Regions from separate parts of the Streptomyces sp. S4.7 genome, predicted to be linked through region 1. Evidence: riboswitches for the same ligand, from Rfam matches in the RefSeq annotation. Region 1 holds a riboswitch; the other holds the start of a gene.
The links. Region 1 has a riboswitch for glycine ahead of gcvT (glycine cleavage system aminomethyltransferase GcvT). Riboswitches for the same ligand answer to the same signal wherever they lie in the genome.

Region 2: another riboswitch for glycine. It lies ahead of gcvP (aminomethyl-transferring glycine dehydrogenase); the one in region 1 lies ahead of gcvT (glycine cleavage system aminomethyltransferase GcvT).

What each region holds. Positions count from the first base shown of each region.
Region 1 is NZ_CP048397.1:5,408,663-5,416,537, forward strand. Features, by position in the region: gene ctaD (cytochrome c oxidase subunit I) at 1-67, shown strand, start outside; gene SSPS47_RS24215 (hypothetical protein) at 64-414, shown strand; gene SSPS47_RS24220 (DUF4396 domain-containing protein) at 457-954, opposite strand; gene SSPS47_RS24225 (L-serine ammonia-lyase) at 1,092-2,474, opposite strand; gene glyA (serine hydroxymethyltransferase) at 2,608-3,876, opposite strand; gene gcvH (glycine cleavage system protein GcvH) at 3,893-4,270, opposite strand; gene gcvT (glycine cleavage system aminomethyltransferase GcvT) at 4,350-5,513, opposite strand; glycine riboswitch at 5,671-5,768, opposite strand; gene SSPS47_RS24245 (AAA family ATPase) at 5,996-6,670, shown strand; gene SSPS47_RS24250 (enhanced serine sensitivity protein SseB) at 6,868-7,617, shown strand; gene SSPS47_RS24255 (enhanced serine sensitivity protein SseB C-terminal domain-containing protein) at 7,751-7,875, shown strand, end outside.
Region 2 is NZ_CP048397.1:924,842-932,716, forward strand. Features, by position in the region: gene SSPS47_RS04005 (hypothetical protein) at 96-701, shown strand; gene SSPS47_RS04010 (DUF5999 family protein) at 1,053-1,259, shown strand; gene gcvP (aminomethyl-transferring glycine dehydrogenase) at 1,331-4,216, opposite strand; glycine riboswitch at 4,395-4,492, opposite strand; gene SSPS47_RS04020 (PRC-barrel domain-containing protein) at 4,605-5,003, shown strand; gene SSPS47_RS04025 (DNA polymerase IV) at 5,184-6,584, opposite strand; gene SSPS47_RS04030 (MerR family transcriptional regulator) at 6,632-7,198, opposite strand; gene SSPS47_RS04035 (bifunctional nuclease family protein) at 7,381-7,854, opposite strand.

The DNA of each region.
Region 1 (7,875 bases):
GCGGGACGTCGTGGAACCCGGCCAGGGCGTCGCCGCTCCACTGGGGGACGACAAGGGCGGGTCGTGACCGGCGAGTCGGCGCCGTCGCCCGGCGAGGCGTCTTCCGGCATCCAGCAGCTGGAGGGCTATCTGCTGGCGCAGAGCCGGGTGCGGGAGGCCCGTACGCACGCCGTGATCTTCGCCGACCGCATGCCCTGGCTGACCAGCGCGCAGCACGAGGAGGTCGTCAGCCTCTACACCCAGGACCACATCGCGATGTCCCGCCGGGCGCTGGAGGCGGTGGTGGCACGCGCGGGTGAGCTGAGGACGGAGTACACGGCGCGCTACGAACTGCTCAAGCGCCGGCTGCTGTGCGCCTACCTCATCGTTGTGATGGGCCTCGGGTGCGTGTTCCTGTGGCACTTCCCGCGCTGAGGGTCCGGCCGGTTCGCCCCGGCGGACGGGGCGGGCCCGTGGTCAGTGCAGTGAGTGGACCACGGCGTGGCCCCTGCCCCGGCCGATCATCCACTTGTTGACCGGAGTGGTGATCAGGAAGGCGACGGCGAAGCCGCCGAGGAGCGCGTACCAGAACAGCCCGTCGGACAGATGCGCGTCCATCGCTCCGGGAGTGAGCGCGATGATGCTGTTGTCGACGAGTTCCATGACGGCGATGGACACGGTGTCGGCGGCGAGCGCGATCTTGACCGCCGACTTCCAGTCGAGGCCCGCCCTGCGGACCGCGAACAGGGTGAAGGAGTAGCCGAAGACGAAGGCCAGGGAGATCGCCAGGACCATGGTGGGCACATTGCCCCACAGCAGGGCGGTACCGATGACCATGCCGAGGATCTCGCCGATGGCGCACCCGGTCAGACAGTGCACTGTCGCCTTGGCCGCCATGCCCCAGGACGCGCCACCGACGCCGCCCGTTCCGGCCGCCACGTGTCCCGCGTGCTCGCTGTGATCGCCGTGGTCCATGGGTCTCGACCTCATTCCGGTTCCATCGGGAGGCCCCGTCGTGGCCCGACACGACTCGACTATGTACCCCCCTAGGGTATAAGTCGCGGCTCCGGGACGCCCATCCGGATCCGCCGTGTCCTGGACCCGTCCGCTCCTCAGCACTCGATGATGTTCACCGCGAGCCCGCCCCGCGCGGTCTCCTTGTACTTGACCGACATGTCGGCGCCCGTGTCCTTCATCGTCTTGATGACCTTGTCCAGGGACACCTTGTGGCTGCCGTCGCCGCGCAGTGACATCTTCGCCGCCGTCACCGCCTTGACCGCCGCCATGCCGTTGCGCTCGATGCACGGGATCTGTACGAGGCCGCCGACCGGGTCGCAGGTCAGGCCGAGGTTGTGTTCCATGCCGATCTCGGCCGCGTTCTCGACCTGTTCGGGGCTGCCGCCCAGGACCTCGGCGAGCGCGCCCGCCGCCATCGAGCAGGCCGAGCCGACCTCGCCCTGGCAGCCGACCTCGGCGCCCGAGATGGAGGCGTTCTCCTTGAAGAGCATGCCGATCGCGCCTGCCGCGAGCAGGAAGCGGACGATGTCGTCGTCCTTCTCGGCGTCCGTGTGGCCGGCCGCGGCGAAGTTCAGGTAGTAGTGCAGCACCGCCGGGATGATGCCCGCCGCGCCGTTGGTGGGGGCGGTGACGACCCGGCCGCCCGCCGCGTTCTCCTCGTTGACCGCCATCGCGTAGAGGGTGATCCACTCCATCGCGCGCGCCGCCGGGTCACCCTCGGCGCGCAGCTGCCGGGCCGAATTCGCCGCGCGGCGGCGGACCTTGAGGCCGCCGGGGAGGATGCCCTCGCGGGCCATGCCGCGCGACACGCACGCCCGCATGGCCCCCCAGATCTCCAGCAGACCCTCGCGGATCTCGGTCTCCGTGCGCCACGCCTTCTCGTTCTCCATCATCAGCGCGGAGATCGAGAGTCCGGTCTCACGGGCCAGCCGCAGCAGTTCGTCGCCGCTGCGGAAGCGGTACGTCAGCACCGTGTCGTCCAGCTTGATGCGGTCCTCGCCCACCGCGTCCTCGTCCACGACGAAGCCGCCGCCGACCGAGTAGTACGTCTTCTCCAGGAGGGTGCCGCCGTCGGAGTCGTACGCGAGGACCGTCATACCGTTCGCGTGGTACGGCAGCGCCTTGCGCCGGTGCAGGATCAGGTCCGCGTCGAAGTCGAAGGGGACCTCGTGCATCCCGAGCAGACTGATCCGGCCGTTGGCGCGGATGGCCTCGACGCGGGCGTCGGCGGACTCGATGTCCACCGTACGGGGGGACTCGCCCTCCAGACCGAGCAGCACCGCCTTGGGTGTGCCGTGACCGTGCCCGGTGGCGCCGAGCGAGCCGAACAGCTCGGCGCGTACGGAGGCGGTGTGGACCAGCAGGCCCTCGTTCTTCAGCCGCCGGGCGAAGAGGCCCGCCGCCCGCATGGGGCCGACGGTATGGGAGCTGGAGGGGCCGATGCCGATCGAGAACAGGTCGAAGACCGAGATGGCCACGGTGGAACTCCTTGCTGGTGGTAGACGCCGTTGTCTGCCGGGGTGGTGCGGAGAACGTACGTACGAAGGTGGAACGGTGCGGGGCACCGCGCGCACCGGTCGGGTGCGCGCGGTGTTCCCTGGACCGGTGCGACTACAGACCGGGGTACAGCGGGTGCTTCGCCGCCAGCGCCTTCACGCGAGCCGCCAGGGCGTCGCGGTCGAACTCCGGCTTCAGCGCAGCCGCGATGACGTCCGCGACCTCGGTGAAGTCCTCGACCGTGAAACCGCGGGTGGCGAGCGCCGGGGTGCCGATCCGCAGGCCGGAGGTGACCATCGGCGGGCGCGGGTCGTTCGGGACGGCGTTGCGGTTGACCGTGATGCCGATCTCGTGGAGCCGGTCCTCGGCCTGCCGGCCGTCCAGCTCCGAGTTCCGCAGGTCGACCAGGACCAGGTGGACGTCCGTGCCGCCGGAGAGGACGGAGACGCCGGCCTCGGTGACGTCGTCCTGGACCAGGCGCTCGGCGAGGATCCGGGCGCCGTCCAGCGTGAGCTGCTGGCGCTCCTTGAACTCGTCGGTCGCGGCGACCTTGAAGGACACCGCCTTCGCCGCGATCACATGCTCCAGCGGACCGCCCTGCTGGCCCGGGAAGACCGCGGAGTTGATCTTCTTGGCCAGCTCCTGGGTGGAGAGGATCACGCCGCCGCGCGGACCGCCGAGGGTCTTGTGCGTGGTGGTGGTGACGACGTGGGCGTGCGGCACCGGGTTGGGGTGCAGACCCGCGGCCACCAGACCGGCGAAGTGCGCCATGTCGACCATCAGATAGGCGCCGACCTCGTCGGCGACCCGGCGGAACGCGGCGAAGTCGAGCTGACGCGGGTACGCGGACCAGCCGGCCACGATGAGCTTCGGGCGCGACTCCTTGGCCAGGCGCTCGACCTCGGCCATGTCGACCTGGCCGCTCTCGTCGTCGACGTGGTAGGCGACGACGTTGTAGAGCTTGCCGGAGAAGTTGATCTTCATGCCGTGCGTCAGGTGACCGCCGTGGGCGAGGTTCAGACCCATGATCGTGTCGCCGGGCTTCAGCAGCGCGAACATCGCCGCGGCGTTGGCCTGCGCGCCGGAGTGCGGCTGCACGTTGGCGTGCTCGGCGCCGAACAGCGCCTTGACGCGGTCGATCGCGATGTTCTCGATCACGTCGACGTGCTCACAGCCGCCGTAGTAGCGGCGGCCCGGGTACCCCTCGGCGTACTTGTTGGTCAGGACGGAGCCCTGCGCCTCCATGACGGCGACCGGAGCGAAGTTCTCCGACGCGATCATTTCGAGCGTCGACTGCTGGCGGTCGAGTTCGGCGTCGACGGCGGCGGCGACGTCGGGGTCGAGCTCGTGGAGAGAGGAGTTGAGAAGCGACTTCGAAGACATCACAGTCCCTGGGGTCTCAGTTGCCGGAGAATTCCGTGTACTCGTCGGCGGAGAGCAGGTCCTTCGGCTCCTCCGCGACGCGTACCTTGAACAGCCAGCCGCCCTCGAAGGGTGCGGAGTTCACCAGCGAGGGGTCGTCCACGACGTCCTGGTTCGCCTCGGTGACCTCGCCCGTCACGGGGGAGTACAGGTCGCTGACCGACTTGGTCGACTCCAGCTCACCGCAGGTCTCACCCGCGGTCACCGTGTCACCGACCGCGGGGAGCTGGGCGTACACGACGTCGCCGAGGGCGTTCGCCGCGAACTCCGTGATACCGACCGTCGACACGCCGTCATCGGCGGTCGACAGCCACTCGTGCTCCTTGCTGTAGCGCAGCTGCTGGGGGTTGCTCATGTCGTGAATTCTCCTGTACGCGGGGGAGTGGTGGTGAACACGTGTCTTGCGGACTGAGATGCGGTGCGGTACCCGGCGGTCACTTCCGGCGCTTGTAGAAGGGCAGCGCGACGACCTCGTACGGCTCGATCGAGCCCCGGATGTCGACCCCGACGCCCGCCGTGCCCGCCGCGGCGTGCGACGCGTCCACGTAGGCCATCGCGATCGGCCGGCCGAGCGTCGGCGACGGCGCGCCGGAGGTGACATGGCCCACCACCTGACCGCCGGCCACGACCGGGTATCCGGCGCGCGGCACCCTGCGGCCCTCGGCGACCAGACCCGTCAGTTTGCGCGGCGGCGCGCTCTCGGCGCGCTCGGCGGCGGCCTCCAGCGCCGTACGGCCCACGAAGTAGCCCTCCTTCTCGAACTTGACGACCCGGCCGAGGCCCGCGTCGAAGGGCGTGAGGCCGGTGTTGAGCTCCTGCCCGTACAGCGGCATACCGGCCTCCATACGGAGGGTGTCACGGCACGAGAGGCCGGCCGGTACGAGCCCGGCGGACGCGCCCGCGGCCATCAGCGCCTGCCACAGCCCTTCCGCGTACCGGGGCTCCACGAACAGCTCGAAGCCGTCCTCACCCGTGTAGCCGGTACGGGCGATCAGCGCGGGCACCCCGGCGACGGTGCCGGGCAGGCCCGCGTAGTACTTGAGCCCGGCCAGATCGGCGTCCGTGAGCTGGGCGAGGATGCCGGGCGAGAGGGGGCCCTGGACGGCGAGCAGCGCGTACGCGTCGCGGTCGTCCCGCACCTCTACGTCGAAGTCCGCGGCGCGGCCGGTCAGCTCGTCGAGCACCACCTGCGCGTTGGAGGCGTTCGCGACGACCATGAACTCGGGCTCGCCGTGGCTGTCGAGGCGGTACACGATCAGGTCGTCCAGGATTCCGCCGTCCTCCTGGCAGATCATGGTGTAGCGGGCGCGGCCCACGGCGAGGGAGCCGATGTTGCCGACCAGCGCGTAGTCCAGTGCCTCGGCCGCCTGCGAGCCGGTGACGGTGATCTCGCCCATGTGGGAGAGGTCGAAGAGACCGGCCTTCGTACGGACGGCGAGGTGCTCCTCACGCTCGCTGGCGTAGCGCAGCGGCATGTCCCAGCCGGCGAAGTCGGTCATCGTGGCGCCCAGTGAGCGGTGCACGGCGTCCAGCGCGGTGAGGCGCGGGGCGTCGGGACCGGCCGCTTCGGGGGCGGGGGTGTGAGACGTATTGCTCATAGGTGTGGCTCCCAGGGCATGACAGAGAGGACAATCCTCCCCATCTGTCATCGGAACCTGAGAGGTTCATCACGACCGCACGTACACATACGCGCACGGAGTCACGACTTGCACCTTGGGTGGAACCGCCTGGCGGCGATTCGCTTTTCAGATCTGCCTCGTCCGCGCGGTACTGGGCCTGAGAGATTCAAGGGAGGAACTTGCTCCTTCGGCGCCCGGCACCCACGGTGACCAGGACTCTCCCGCGCGGATTCGAACGGCCGGTATGGAGTTGGCGCGCACATCATCGCACGCGTCGGCCTCCATAGGGAGGGAGGGCGGCGGGGACATCGGCGGAGCCACCGCCGGTGGGGTCCCTCCGATCCGGCGGCCGGGACCGACGGGGCCGTGAACAGCGAAACGCTTGTGCCGCATTACCAGTTCTTTAAACTTCATGGGCAAGGGTCATCGGCGATGACGATGGACCCGACAGGGGGAGGGCGATGACGTTGCAGCGGTCCCGTGCAAGTGCCTACGCGACGACCGCGGGGGTGCCCGCCCAGCCGGAAGCGGTCCGCCGCAAGGCCCTGGCGGCCGTCCCGCCGGTCGTCCGCGACCTGCGGGAGCGGGGGCGCCGGGGGCCCCGGAGCCTGGTGTTCGGCGACGGTGACGTGGTCGTCGTCTCGGGTCTGCCGGGCAGCGGGAAGTCCACGCTGATCGCCCGGACGGCCGTCGGCCGGGGGATCGACTCGCAGGACACCCGCGACCGCTGGGCGCGACGGCTGCCGGGGAGGCTGCCGTACGCCGTCTACCGGCCGCTCGTGCGCCTCGCGCACTACGCCGGGCTGCGGCGTGCGCTGCGCTCAGGCGAGAGCGTCGTCGTGCACGACTGCGGCACCCAGGCCTGGGTACGGCGCTGGCTGGCCCGCGAGGCACGCAGACGCGGCAGACGGCTCCATCTCGTCCTGCTGGACGTGACCCCGAAGACCGCCCGCGCGGGCCAGCGCGAGCGCGGGCGCGGGGTGTCCGGGTACGCCTTCGCGCGCCACCGGCGCGCGGTGTCCCGCCTCGTCGCGGACGCGGAGGCGGGGCGGCTCCCGGCGGGCTGCGCGTCGGCGGTCCTCCTGGACCGCGGGGCGGCGGGCGCGCTGACGGGGATCGACTTCCCGAACCGGTGAGCACCCTGGCGGGGCGTTCGAGGACGAACCGCCGCCCACCGGAGCGGGTCGCACCGCCCCGGCCGTCCTGGTTGCGGCAGGCGGCAGGCGGCAGGCGGCGGACCGCAGCGCCGCCGTCGGTTGCGCTGCCGGCCGCGTCCCACCGGCGTTAGGGTTTCCGCGGCGCGCAGTACGCACGGGCGGACACGGGAGAGTCAGTGAACACAGCATGGCCGGGCAACGAGCTGGAAGAGGTGCTCGCCGCCTCGCTCGGGAACGCCTCGGCGGGCGGGCGGCTGGTCGAGGTACTCGGCCGGAGCCGGCTCTGGGTGCCGCTGCCCAACGGCGGCGGACCCGACAGCCCCGGACTCGATCTGCCGACCATGGAGATCGAGGGCGTGCCGTACGTCCCCGTCTTCAGCTCCGAGCAGCAGTTCCTCCAGTGCGTCGGGGCCCATATGCCCTACACCGTCGCCCCGGCCCGTGAGTTCGCCCGCGGCCTGCCCCCTCGCCTCGGTATGGCCGTGAACCCCGGCGGCATGGTCGGGGCCCCGCTGCCGCCGCTCGCCGTCGCGGAGCTGTGCCGGGTGGGCCGTACGCCGCTGGACGGCCCCGCCAGCGGAGGCCGGGTGCGGCTCTTCGAGCCCGACTGGCAGGAGGACCCCGTCGACTTCCTCACCGCGGCGGCCGAGGAGTTCGAGGCGTCGGGCGTCGTCCTCACCGCGCGCCGCGGCCTCGCGAGCATCGAGGGCGAGCCCCCCGTCCTCTTCGTCGGCGTCCAGCTCTCCTCCTGGGAGGCCGCCGAACGCAACGCGCCCATGGACGCGCTCGGCCGGGCGCTCGGCCGGGTCCAGGTCGGCTGGCCGGTCAATCTCGTGCTGCTGGACGCCACTCAGGATCCGGTCGGCACCTGGATGCTGGAGCGGGTGCGCCCCTTCTACCAAAGGACGGCCGCGCCGCCCGCGTAACACGCCGTGGCACGTCAGCCCCGGAACCGGCAATGACCCGCCGGACTAAGCTGGTTTGATGGCCTGGCCGGCAAGGGCCCCGAGCGGGGGGAGGCCGGTCCGGATGGTGGATCGACGAGGGGCGGGACCAAGAGTGAGCGCGTCAGGCACCGCGGCGACGGGGCAGGTCGAGCACATGCTGCGCCAGGTGACGCCAGGACGCTACGACGCCTACGAGGCGCTGCTCCAGGCGCTCGCCGACAGCGCCGCCGGCCAGGT
Region 2 (7,875 bases), 4.5 Mb from region 1:
CCCTCCTCTGACCACGTGCGCCGACAGCGACGTCCGCACCCGCACCCCGCATCACAGACGCTTGACCGTGCCTACTGAGCGAGAGGCAACCCATCATGCCGCTGCATGTCCCCCTGGCTCCAGCGCCCGCCCTGCGCAGCGTCCTCGCGGCACTCGGTTCTCCCACCGCCGTGCGCGAGGCCCGCACACCCGCTCTCCGGTCCGTCCAGGGACCGCTGAGCCCCGAACTGCCCCTTCCGGTACACGTACTGGAACAGATCGCCCCGAGCAGTGACGCGCCCCAGACCCGGCTGGCCGGCTGGCGCTTCCTGATCCACAGCGGCGATCGTGCCGTCGCGGCGGCCGACACGATGCTCACCCCGGACGGCTGGGCGTTCTCGCGCTTCTTCGAGGGCCCCTACATCTCCGCCACCCAGCGGGCGGTCCGCCAGGCCGAGACCCTGAACTCCCCGTACCAGCCACGTCTGCTCTCGGTCCCCGGGCTCTACATGCTCACGCTGTGGCTGCATCAGGACGTCGAGGCGGACGCCTCGGCCGGCGCCCCGGCCCCGGCGGATCTCCTGATCCCGCTCGCTCCCGCCCCGCCGGGCATCGTGGCCCACCGGCCGCACCGGGTCGCCGATCTGCTCCCGATGATGGGCCTGCGCCTGACCTCGGAACTCCCGGCGGCCCCGGCCTCGCTGCTGAGCACTCCCGCCTGAGCGGTGCCGGTGGTCCGACGACGGACCACCGGCGTCCGGACCGCCTCCCGAGCGTCCCGAGCGCCTTAGCCTTAGAATGCCCCGTGACCCCCACCGGTCACGGGGCATTCTGTTTGCCCATCCGGACTAGTCCCGATGAGCCACCCCGAACCACCCGAACGGACACCCCAGTTGGGCTGAACCGTCCGGGCGGGTGACACGTCCTTAAGCAGAGACAAGCGCTGCCGCGAAATCCCTGCGGAACGACGCCCGTGGCGCAACACTGGGGTACGGACCAATAGAAACCGGGGGGCGGCCATGAATACATCGAGCCGCAGGACAGTCACCACGACGCAGCGAAAGAAACCGCCCATGTGCCAGCATCAGCCAGTCTGCCCGACAGCCGAGTCAGCCGACCGGGAAGCCGCGCGACTCGCGGCCCACCACCCCGAACAGGGCTGGAGCCTGCTGTGCAACGGCGTTCTTCTCTTCGAGGACACCGGCGAGTTGCTGCCCGACGGCCAGATCATCGCGCCGCACCGGCCGTCCGCGAGCGGGCAGGTGATGACGGCGGCCTGACGCCGTCCGTACCAAGGGGGGCCGGCCGGAGAGCTCACTCCGCACCGGCCCCGACGCAGTTGTGCCGTCCGTCAGTTGTCGTAGTCGTCCAGCGGCGGGCACGAGCACACGAGGTTGCGGTCACCGAACGCACCATCGATCCGGCGGACCGGCGGCCAGTACTTGTCGGCCGGCGAGACACCGGCCGGGAAGACCGCCTCCTGACGGCTGTACGCGTGCTCCCACCCCCCGCCCAGCGCGGCGGCCGTGTGCGGGGCGTTGCGCAGCGGATTGTCGTCCGCCGGCCACTCGCCCGACGCGACCTTCTCGATCTCGGCGCGGATCGCGATCATCGTCTCGCAGAACCGGTCCAGTTCGGTCAGGTCCTCGCTCTCGGTGGGCTCGATCATCAATGTGCCGGCCACCGGGAACGACATGGTCGGCGCGTGGAACCCGTAGTCGATGAGCCGCTTGGCGATGTCGTCGACACTGACGCCGGTCGCCTTCGACAGCGGACGCAGATCCACGATGCACTCGTGGGCCACGAGTCCGCCCGGACCCGCGTACAGGACCGGGAAGTGCGGCTCCAGGCGCTTGGCGATGTAGTTGGCGGCCAGGACGGCGACCTGCGTGGCGCGCTTCAGGCCCTCGCCGCCCATCAGCCGTACATAGGCCCAGGAGATCGGCAGTATCCCGGCGGAGCCCCAGGGGGCCGCCGAGATCGGTCCGACACCGGTCGCGGGCCCCGCCGCGGGCTGGAGCGGGTGGTTGGGCAGGTACGGCGCGAGGTGGGCGCGCACGCCGACCGGGCCGACACCGGGACCGCCGCCGCCGTGCGGGATGCAGAAGGTCTTGTGCAGGTTCAGGTGCGAGACGTCCGAGCCGAACCGGCCCGGCTTCGCCAGACCCACCAGCGCGTTGAGGTTCGCGCCGTCGACGTACACCTGCCCGCCGGCGTCGTGCACGGCCGCGCAGATGTCGGTGATGTGCTCCTCGAACACCCCGTGGGTGGAGGGGTAGGTGACCATCAGGACGGCCAGTTCGTCGCCGTACTTCTCGATCTTGGCGTGCAGGTCCTCGACGTCGACGTCACCGTCCTCGCGGGTCTTCACGACGACGACCTTCATACCGGCCATGACGGCGCTGGCGGCGTTCGTCCCGTGCGCGGAAGAGGGGATGAGGCAGACGGTGCGGCCGGTGTCTCCGTTGGCCCTGTGATACGCCCGTACGGCCAGCAGCCCGGCCAGTTCGCCCTGCGAGCCCGCGTTGGGCTGGAGGGACACCGCGTCGTAGCCGGTGACCTCCGCCAGGCGCTCCTCCAGCTCGCGGATCAGTGTGAGGTAGCCGCGCGCCTGGTCGGCCGGCGCGAAGGGGTGCAGCGCCGCGAACTCCGGCCAGGTCACCGGCTCCATCTCGGTGGTGGCGTTGAGCTTCATGGTGCAGGAGCCGAGGGGGATCATGCCCCGGTCCAGGGCGTAGTCCTTGTCGGCGAGCCGGCGCAGATAGCGCAGCATCGCGGTCTCGGAGCGGTGCTGGTGGAAGACCGGGTGCGCGAGGTAGTCGTCGGTGCGCAGCAGGGCGTCCGACAGCGCGTCGCGGGACGCGGCGTCCAGGGCCTCGATGTCACCCTTGACACCGAAGGCGGTCCACACGGCGGTGAGTTGGGTGCGTCCGGTGGTCTCGTCGCAGGCGAGCGAGACGAGGTCGGCGTCGACGAGGCGGAGGTTGACCCCGCCCTCTCGGGCGGCGCCCACCACGTCGGCGGCCCGGCCCGGGACCCGTACCGTCAGCGTGTCGAAGAAGGAGCCGTGCAGGATCTCGACGCCGCCGGCGCGCAGGCCGTCGGCGAGGACGGTCGCGAAGCGGTGGGTGCGCTCGGCGATCGCGCGCAGTCCGTCGGGGCCGTGGTAGACCGCGTACATTCCGGCCATCACGGCGAGCAGCACCTGGGCGGTGCAGATGTTGCTGGTGGCCTTCTCGCGCCGGATGTGCTGCTCACGCGTCTGCAGCGCGAGCCGGTACGCCTTGTTGCCGTCGGCGTCGACGGAGACCCCGACGAGCCGTCCGGGCAGGCTGCGGGCGAACTTCTCGCGCACGGCCATGAATCCGGCGTGGGGTCCGCCGAAGCCCATGGGGACGCCGAAGCGCTGGGTGGTGCCGACGGCGATGTCCGCGCCCAGCTCGCCGGGTGAGGTGAGCAGCGTGAGGGCCAGCAGGTCGGCGGCGACGGTGACGACGGCGCCCAGCTCGTGCGCCTGGTCGATGACTGGCTTGATGTCCCGTACGACGCCGGAGGCGCCCGGGTACTGGACGAGCACGCCGAAGACACCGCGCTCGGCGGCCTCGGCGGGGATCCCGTCGGCCAGGTCGGCGACGACGACGTCGACACCGGCCGGTTCGGCGCGGGTGCGGATCACGGCGACGGTCTGCGGCAGCGCGTCGGCGTCGACCAGGAAGACGCCGTCCTTCACCTTGCCGACCCGGCGGGCCAGGGCCATGGCCTCGGCGGCGGCCGTGCCCTCGTCCAGCAGGGAGGCTCCGGACGTCGGCAGGCCGGTCAGATCGGCCACGACGGTCTGGAAGTTGAGCAGCGCCTCCAGGCGGCCCTGGGAGATCTCGGGCTGGTAGGGGGTGTACGCGGTGTACCAGGCCGGGTTCTCCATCACGTTGCGCAGGATCACCGGCGGTGTGAACGTGCCGTAGTAGCCGAGGCCGATCATCGGGGCGAGGACCTGGTTGCGGTCGGCGAGGGATCGCAGCTCCGCCAGGACCTCCGCCTCGGTACGCGCGTCGGGCAGCCGGAGGGCCTCGGCGCTCTTGATCACGTCGGGCACCGCGGCGGCGGTCAGCTCGTCGAGCGAGCCGTAGCCGACCTGCGCGAGCATCTTCGCCTGGGCGGCGGCGTCGGGTCCGATGTGGCGCCGCTCGAAGGGCGTGCCCCGCTCCAGCTGGGAGAGCGGCGTGCGGTGGTCTGTCATACGGGAGGCCTCCTGGTCTGGCGCGACCTGCGAGGGGCACCGGTACACGGGTGCCCGGACGGCCTCCCCCTCTGTCACATCAACCTGAGAGTTTCACCGGTCCGCCGCGTGGCGGGCCGGCTTTCACCGTCGGTGAGAACCGATGCCGTCCGACACCTGTTCTGCTTTCCAGAGTGACCTCGTCCATGCGGTACGGGGGCCTGAGAGTTTCCGGGGAGGATTTGCTCCTTCGGCGCCTCCGGCAGTCTCACCGGATGGCTCTCCCGCACGGGGTCGACAGCCACTGGCCAGCCTACCAGCGAGGTCTCGCCATGGAGTTCGAGTGGCCGATACCCGCGATGTGCCCTTTCGTAGGGTGAGGGAGCATGTGCGACCAGTTGGAGGGACCGTGCAGACCGACATCGATCCGCGCAGGCTGATCGGCCGTAAGGCGTACGACCGCGACGGGCACAAGATCGGCACCGTCGACGAGGTGTATCTGGACGACGCGACCGGCGTGCCCGAGTGGGCGGCGGTGAGGACCGGGCTGTTCAGCCGGGACGCGTTCGTGCCGCTGGCCCCCAGCACCTACCGCGACGAGACGCTGCACGTCCCGTACGAACGCGGCCTGATCAAGGGCGCCCCCGACTTCGGTGTCGGCCGGCACCTCTCCCCCGACCAGGAGATCCAGCTCTACCACCACTACCAGCTGGCCCTGCCGGAACCGGCGGCCCCGGAGACCCCGCCCCGTCCGGCCGACCGTGACTTCGGCCATGTGGCGGGCCGCGACGAACCGGGCGCCCGCTAGGTCCTGTCTTCGAACTGGCGTCGTCCGCCCGCGGGGCGGGGCTCACGGTGTCCGGTGCGTGCGATCGCAAGACGGAGGATCGCTCATCGCTCGCGTACCGGGCGTACTTGGGCGAGTCCGACAACGCGGCTGGTGTGCGTGCCAGGCGTCGTGAGCCAGACTCCAGTGTGAAGACAGGATCTAGGCAGGCGGTGCCGCCAAATCCGGTGGCACGGCGACCAGTGGCAACGGCTCCGACAGCTCCAGGTCGGGGTCGTCCGTACGGAACGTCCGCACCCGGCCCGGGACCACCGACGTCGGCTCCTCGAACCGTACGGTGACCCGCCCCACGCCACTGCCCTGCACCCACCCCGCGCCGTACTCGGCATGCCGCACGTCGTGCCCGGCGGGCCAGTGCCGCTCGGTGGCCGCCCCGGGGTCGGACTCCGGCTCCCGCTCGGGCCGCGGCTCGGGCTCCTTGTCCGCCACCGCGTCCGCCCCGTCACCGGCGCCCGTGGCTTGCGCGTCCGCCGCCGCCTGCGCGAACAGGTCCTCCTGGGTGTAGTCGGTCAGCCCCGTCACCCCGACCCCCAGCAGCCGCACCCCTCCGGTGGTGTCCAGGGACTCCAGCAGCCTCCCCGCGGCCTCACGCACCACGCCCGCGTCGTCCGTGGGTCCGCGGAGCGTCTCGGAGCGGGTGAGCGTCGAGAAGTCGTACCGCCGCACCTTGAGGACGATCGTCCGGCCCGAATGCCCGGACCGCCGCAGCCGCTGGACACACCGGTCCGCCAGCCGGTCCACCTCCGTCCTGACCCGCACCCGGTCGTGCAGGTCGACGTCGAAGGTGTCCTCGACGGAGACGGACTTGGTCTCGCGCTCGGCCACCACCGGCCGGTCGTCGTGCCCCGACGCCATCCGGTACAGAGACGCGCCGTGCGCCTTCCCCACGAGCCGTACGAGCTCGTCCTCGCCGGCCTCCGTCAGATCGGCGATGGTGGTCATTCCCGCCCGGCGCAGATGCTCGCCGGTGGCGGGCCCCACCCCGGGCAGCGTCCGTACGCTCATCGGTCCCAGCAGCTCGCGCTCCGTGCCCGGCTCCATGAGCACCAGGCCGTCCGGTTTGGCCTGCTCGGAGGCGATCTTCGCGAGCATCTTGGACCCGGCGAGGCCCACTGAGCCGGTCAGGCCGGTCACCGCCCTGATCTCACGGCGCAGCCGCTCGCCGGTCGCCCGCGCCGACGCCGAGTCGCAGGCTGATCCGCCCGCCTCCAGATCGACGAACGCCTCGTCGAGGCTCAGCGGCTCCACCAGCGGTGACAGCCGGCCCAGCAGCTCCATGACCTGCTCGCTGACCGTGCGGTAGAGCGTGAAGCGCGGCACCAGATAGGCCGCGTTCGGCGCGAGCCGTCTCGCCTGCGCCATCGGCATGGCCGAGTGGATCCCGAACCGTCTCGCCTCGTACGACGCCGTCGAGACCACCCCGCGCGGACCGAGACCCCCGACGACGACCGGCTTTCCACGCAGGCTCGGCTTCGCGGCCTGCTCGGCGGCGGCGAAGAAGGCATCCATGTCGAGATGCAGGACGGTCGGCGCGGGTCTCACCCCACCGATGCTCCCCTACGCCACTGACAATCGCCCCGGAGAGGGCCTCAGACGGCCCGGTCGCGGCGTCTGCGGGCGAGTTCGTCGGCGGGGTTGTGGCCGATCAGTGTCTCGCCGGTGTCGACGCGCTCCCCGTGCAGCTGCGAGAGCGCCGCCTCCACGTCCCGCCACACGACCCCGACGGCGATGCCGAAGACGCCCTGACCGCCCTGGAGGAGGTTCACGACCTCGTCCGGGGACGAACACTCGTACACCGTCGCGCCGTCGCTCATGAGCGTCATGCGCTCCAGGTCCGCCGCCTCGCGCCCGCACAGGTGCCGCAGGGCCGCCCGGATGTTCTGCAGGGCGACGCCGGTGTCCAGGAAGCGCTTCACGATCTTGAGGAAGACGACGTCCCGAAAGCTGTAGAGCCGCTGGGAGCCCGACCCCCGCGCGGGGCGCACACTCGGCTCGACCAGCCCCGTGCGCGCCCAGTAGTCCAACTGGCGGTACGTGATGCCCGCCGCCGCGCAGGCGGTCGGTCCCCGGTAGCCGACCGTGTCGGTCGCGGGGTCGGACGTACTGCCGTGAAACGGGTACGGGTCGTTCGCCGTACCGTCGCCGCTGCTTCTCACACCGACCTCCCTTGACCTGCCCCGTCGACGGTAAGCAGTCCCTCCGGGCGCGTCAACGATCGCCACGCTGGGCACGCCGAGTGATAATCACCCTGAGAGTGGTTTCCCGTGCCCCGTCACCGGGAAAGGCTGGTCGAATGCGCTGGCGGAGTCCGGTGTGACGATTGTCGGCCGTGCGCCGCTCACTGGCTGTTGGTCCCGAAATCCTCCGGAGAGATCTGGTCGAGGAATTCGCGGAACTTCTCCACCTCGTCCTCCTGCTCGTCGGGGATGGCGATGCCCGCATCGTCCAGCACCCCGTCGCTGCCGTAGATGGGCGTGCCGGTGCGCAGTGCCAGCGCTATGGCGTCGGACGGCCTGGCACTCACCTCGACACCGCTCGCGAAGACCAGCTCCGCGTAGAAGACTCCTTCGCGCAGGTCGGTGATGCGCACCTGCGTCAGTTCCTGGCCCACTGCCTCAAGGACATCCTTGAAGAGGTCATGGGTCAGTGGTCGGGCCGGTGCCATGCCCTGTTGGGCGAAGGCAATGGCGGTAGCTTCCCCAGGCCCGATCCAGATGGGAAGGTACCGGTCGCCTCCCACTTCACGCAGGAGCACGATCGGTTGGTTGGAGGGCATTTCCACCCGGACACCCACGACGTCGAGCTCGTTCACACAGCAACCCTAGGACGTGCC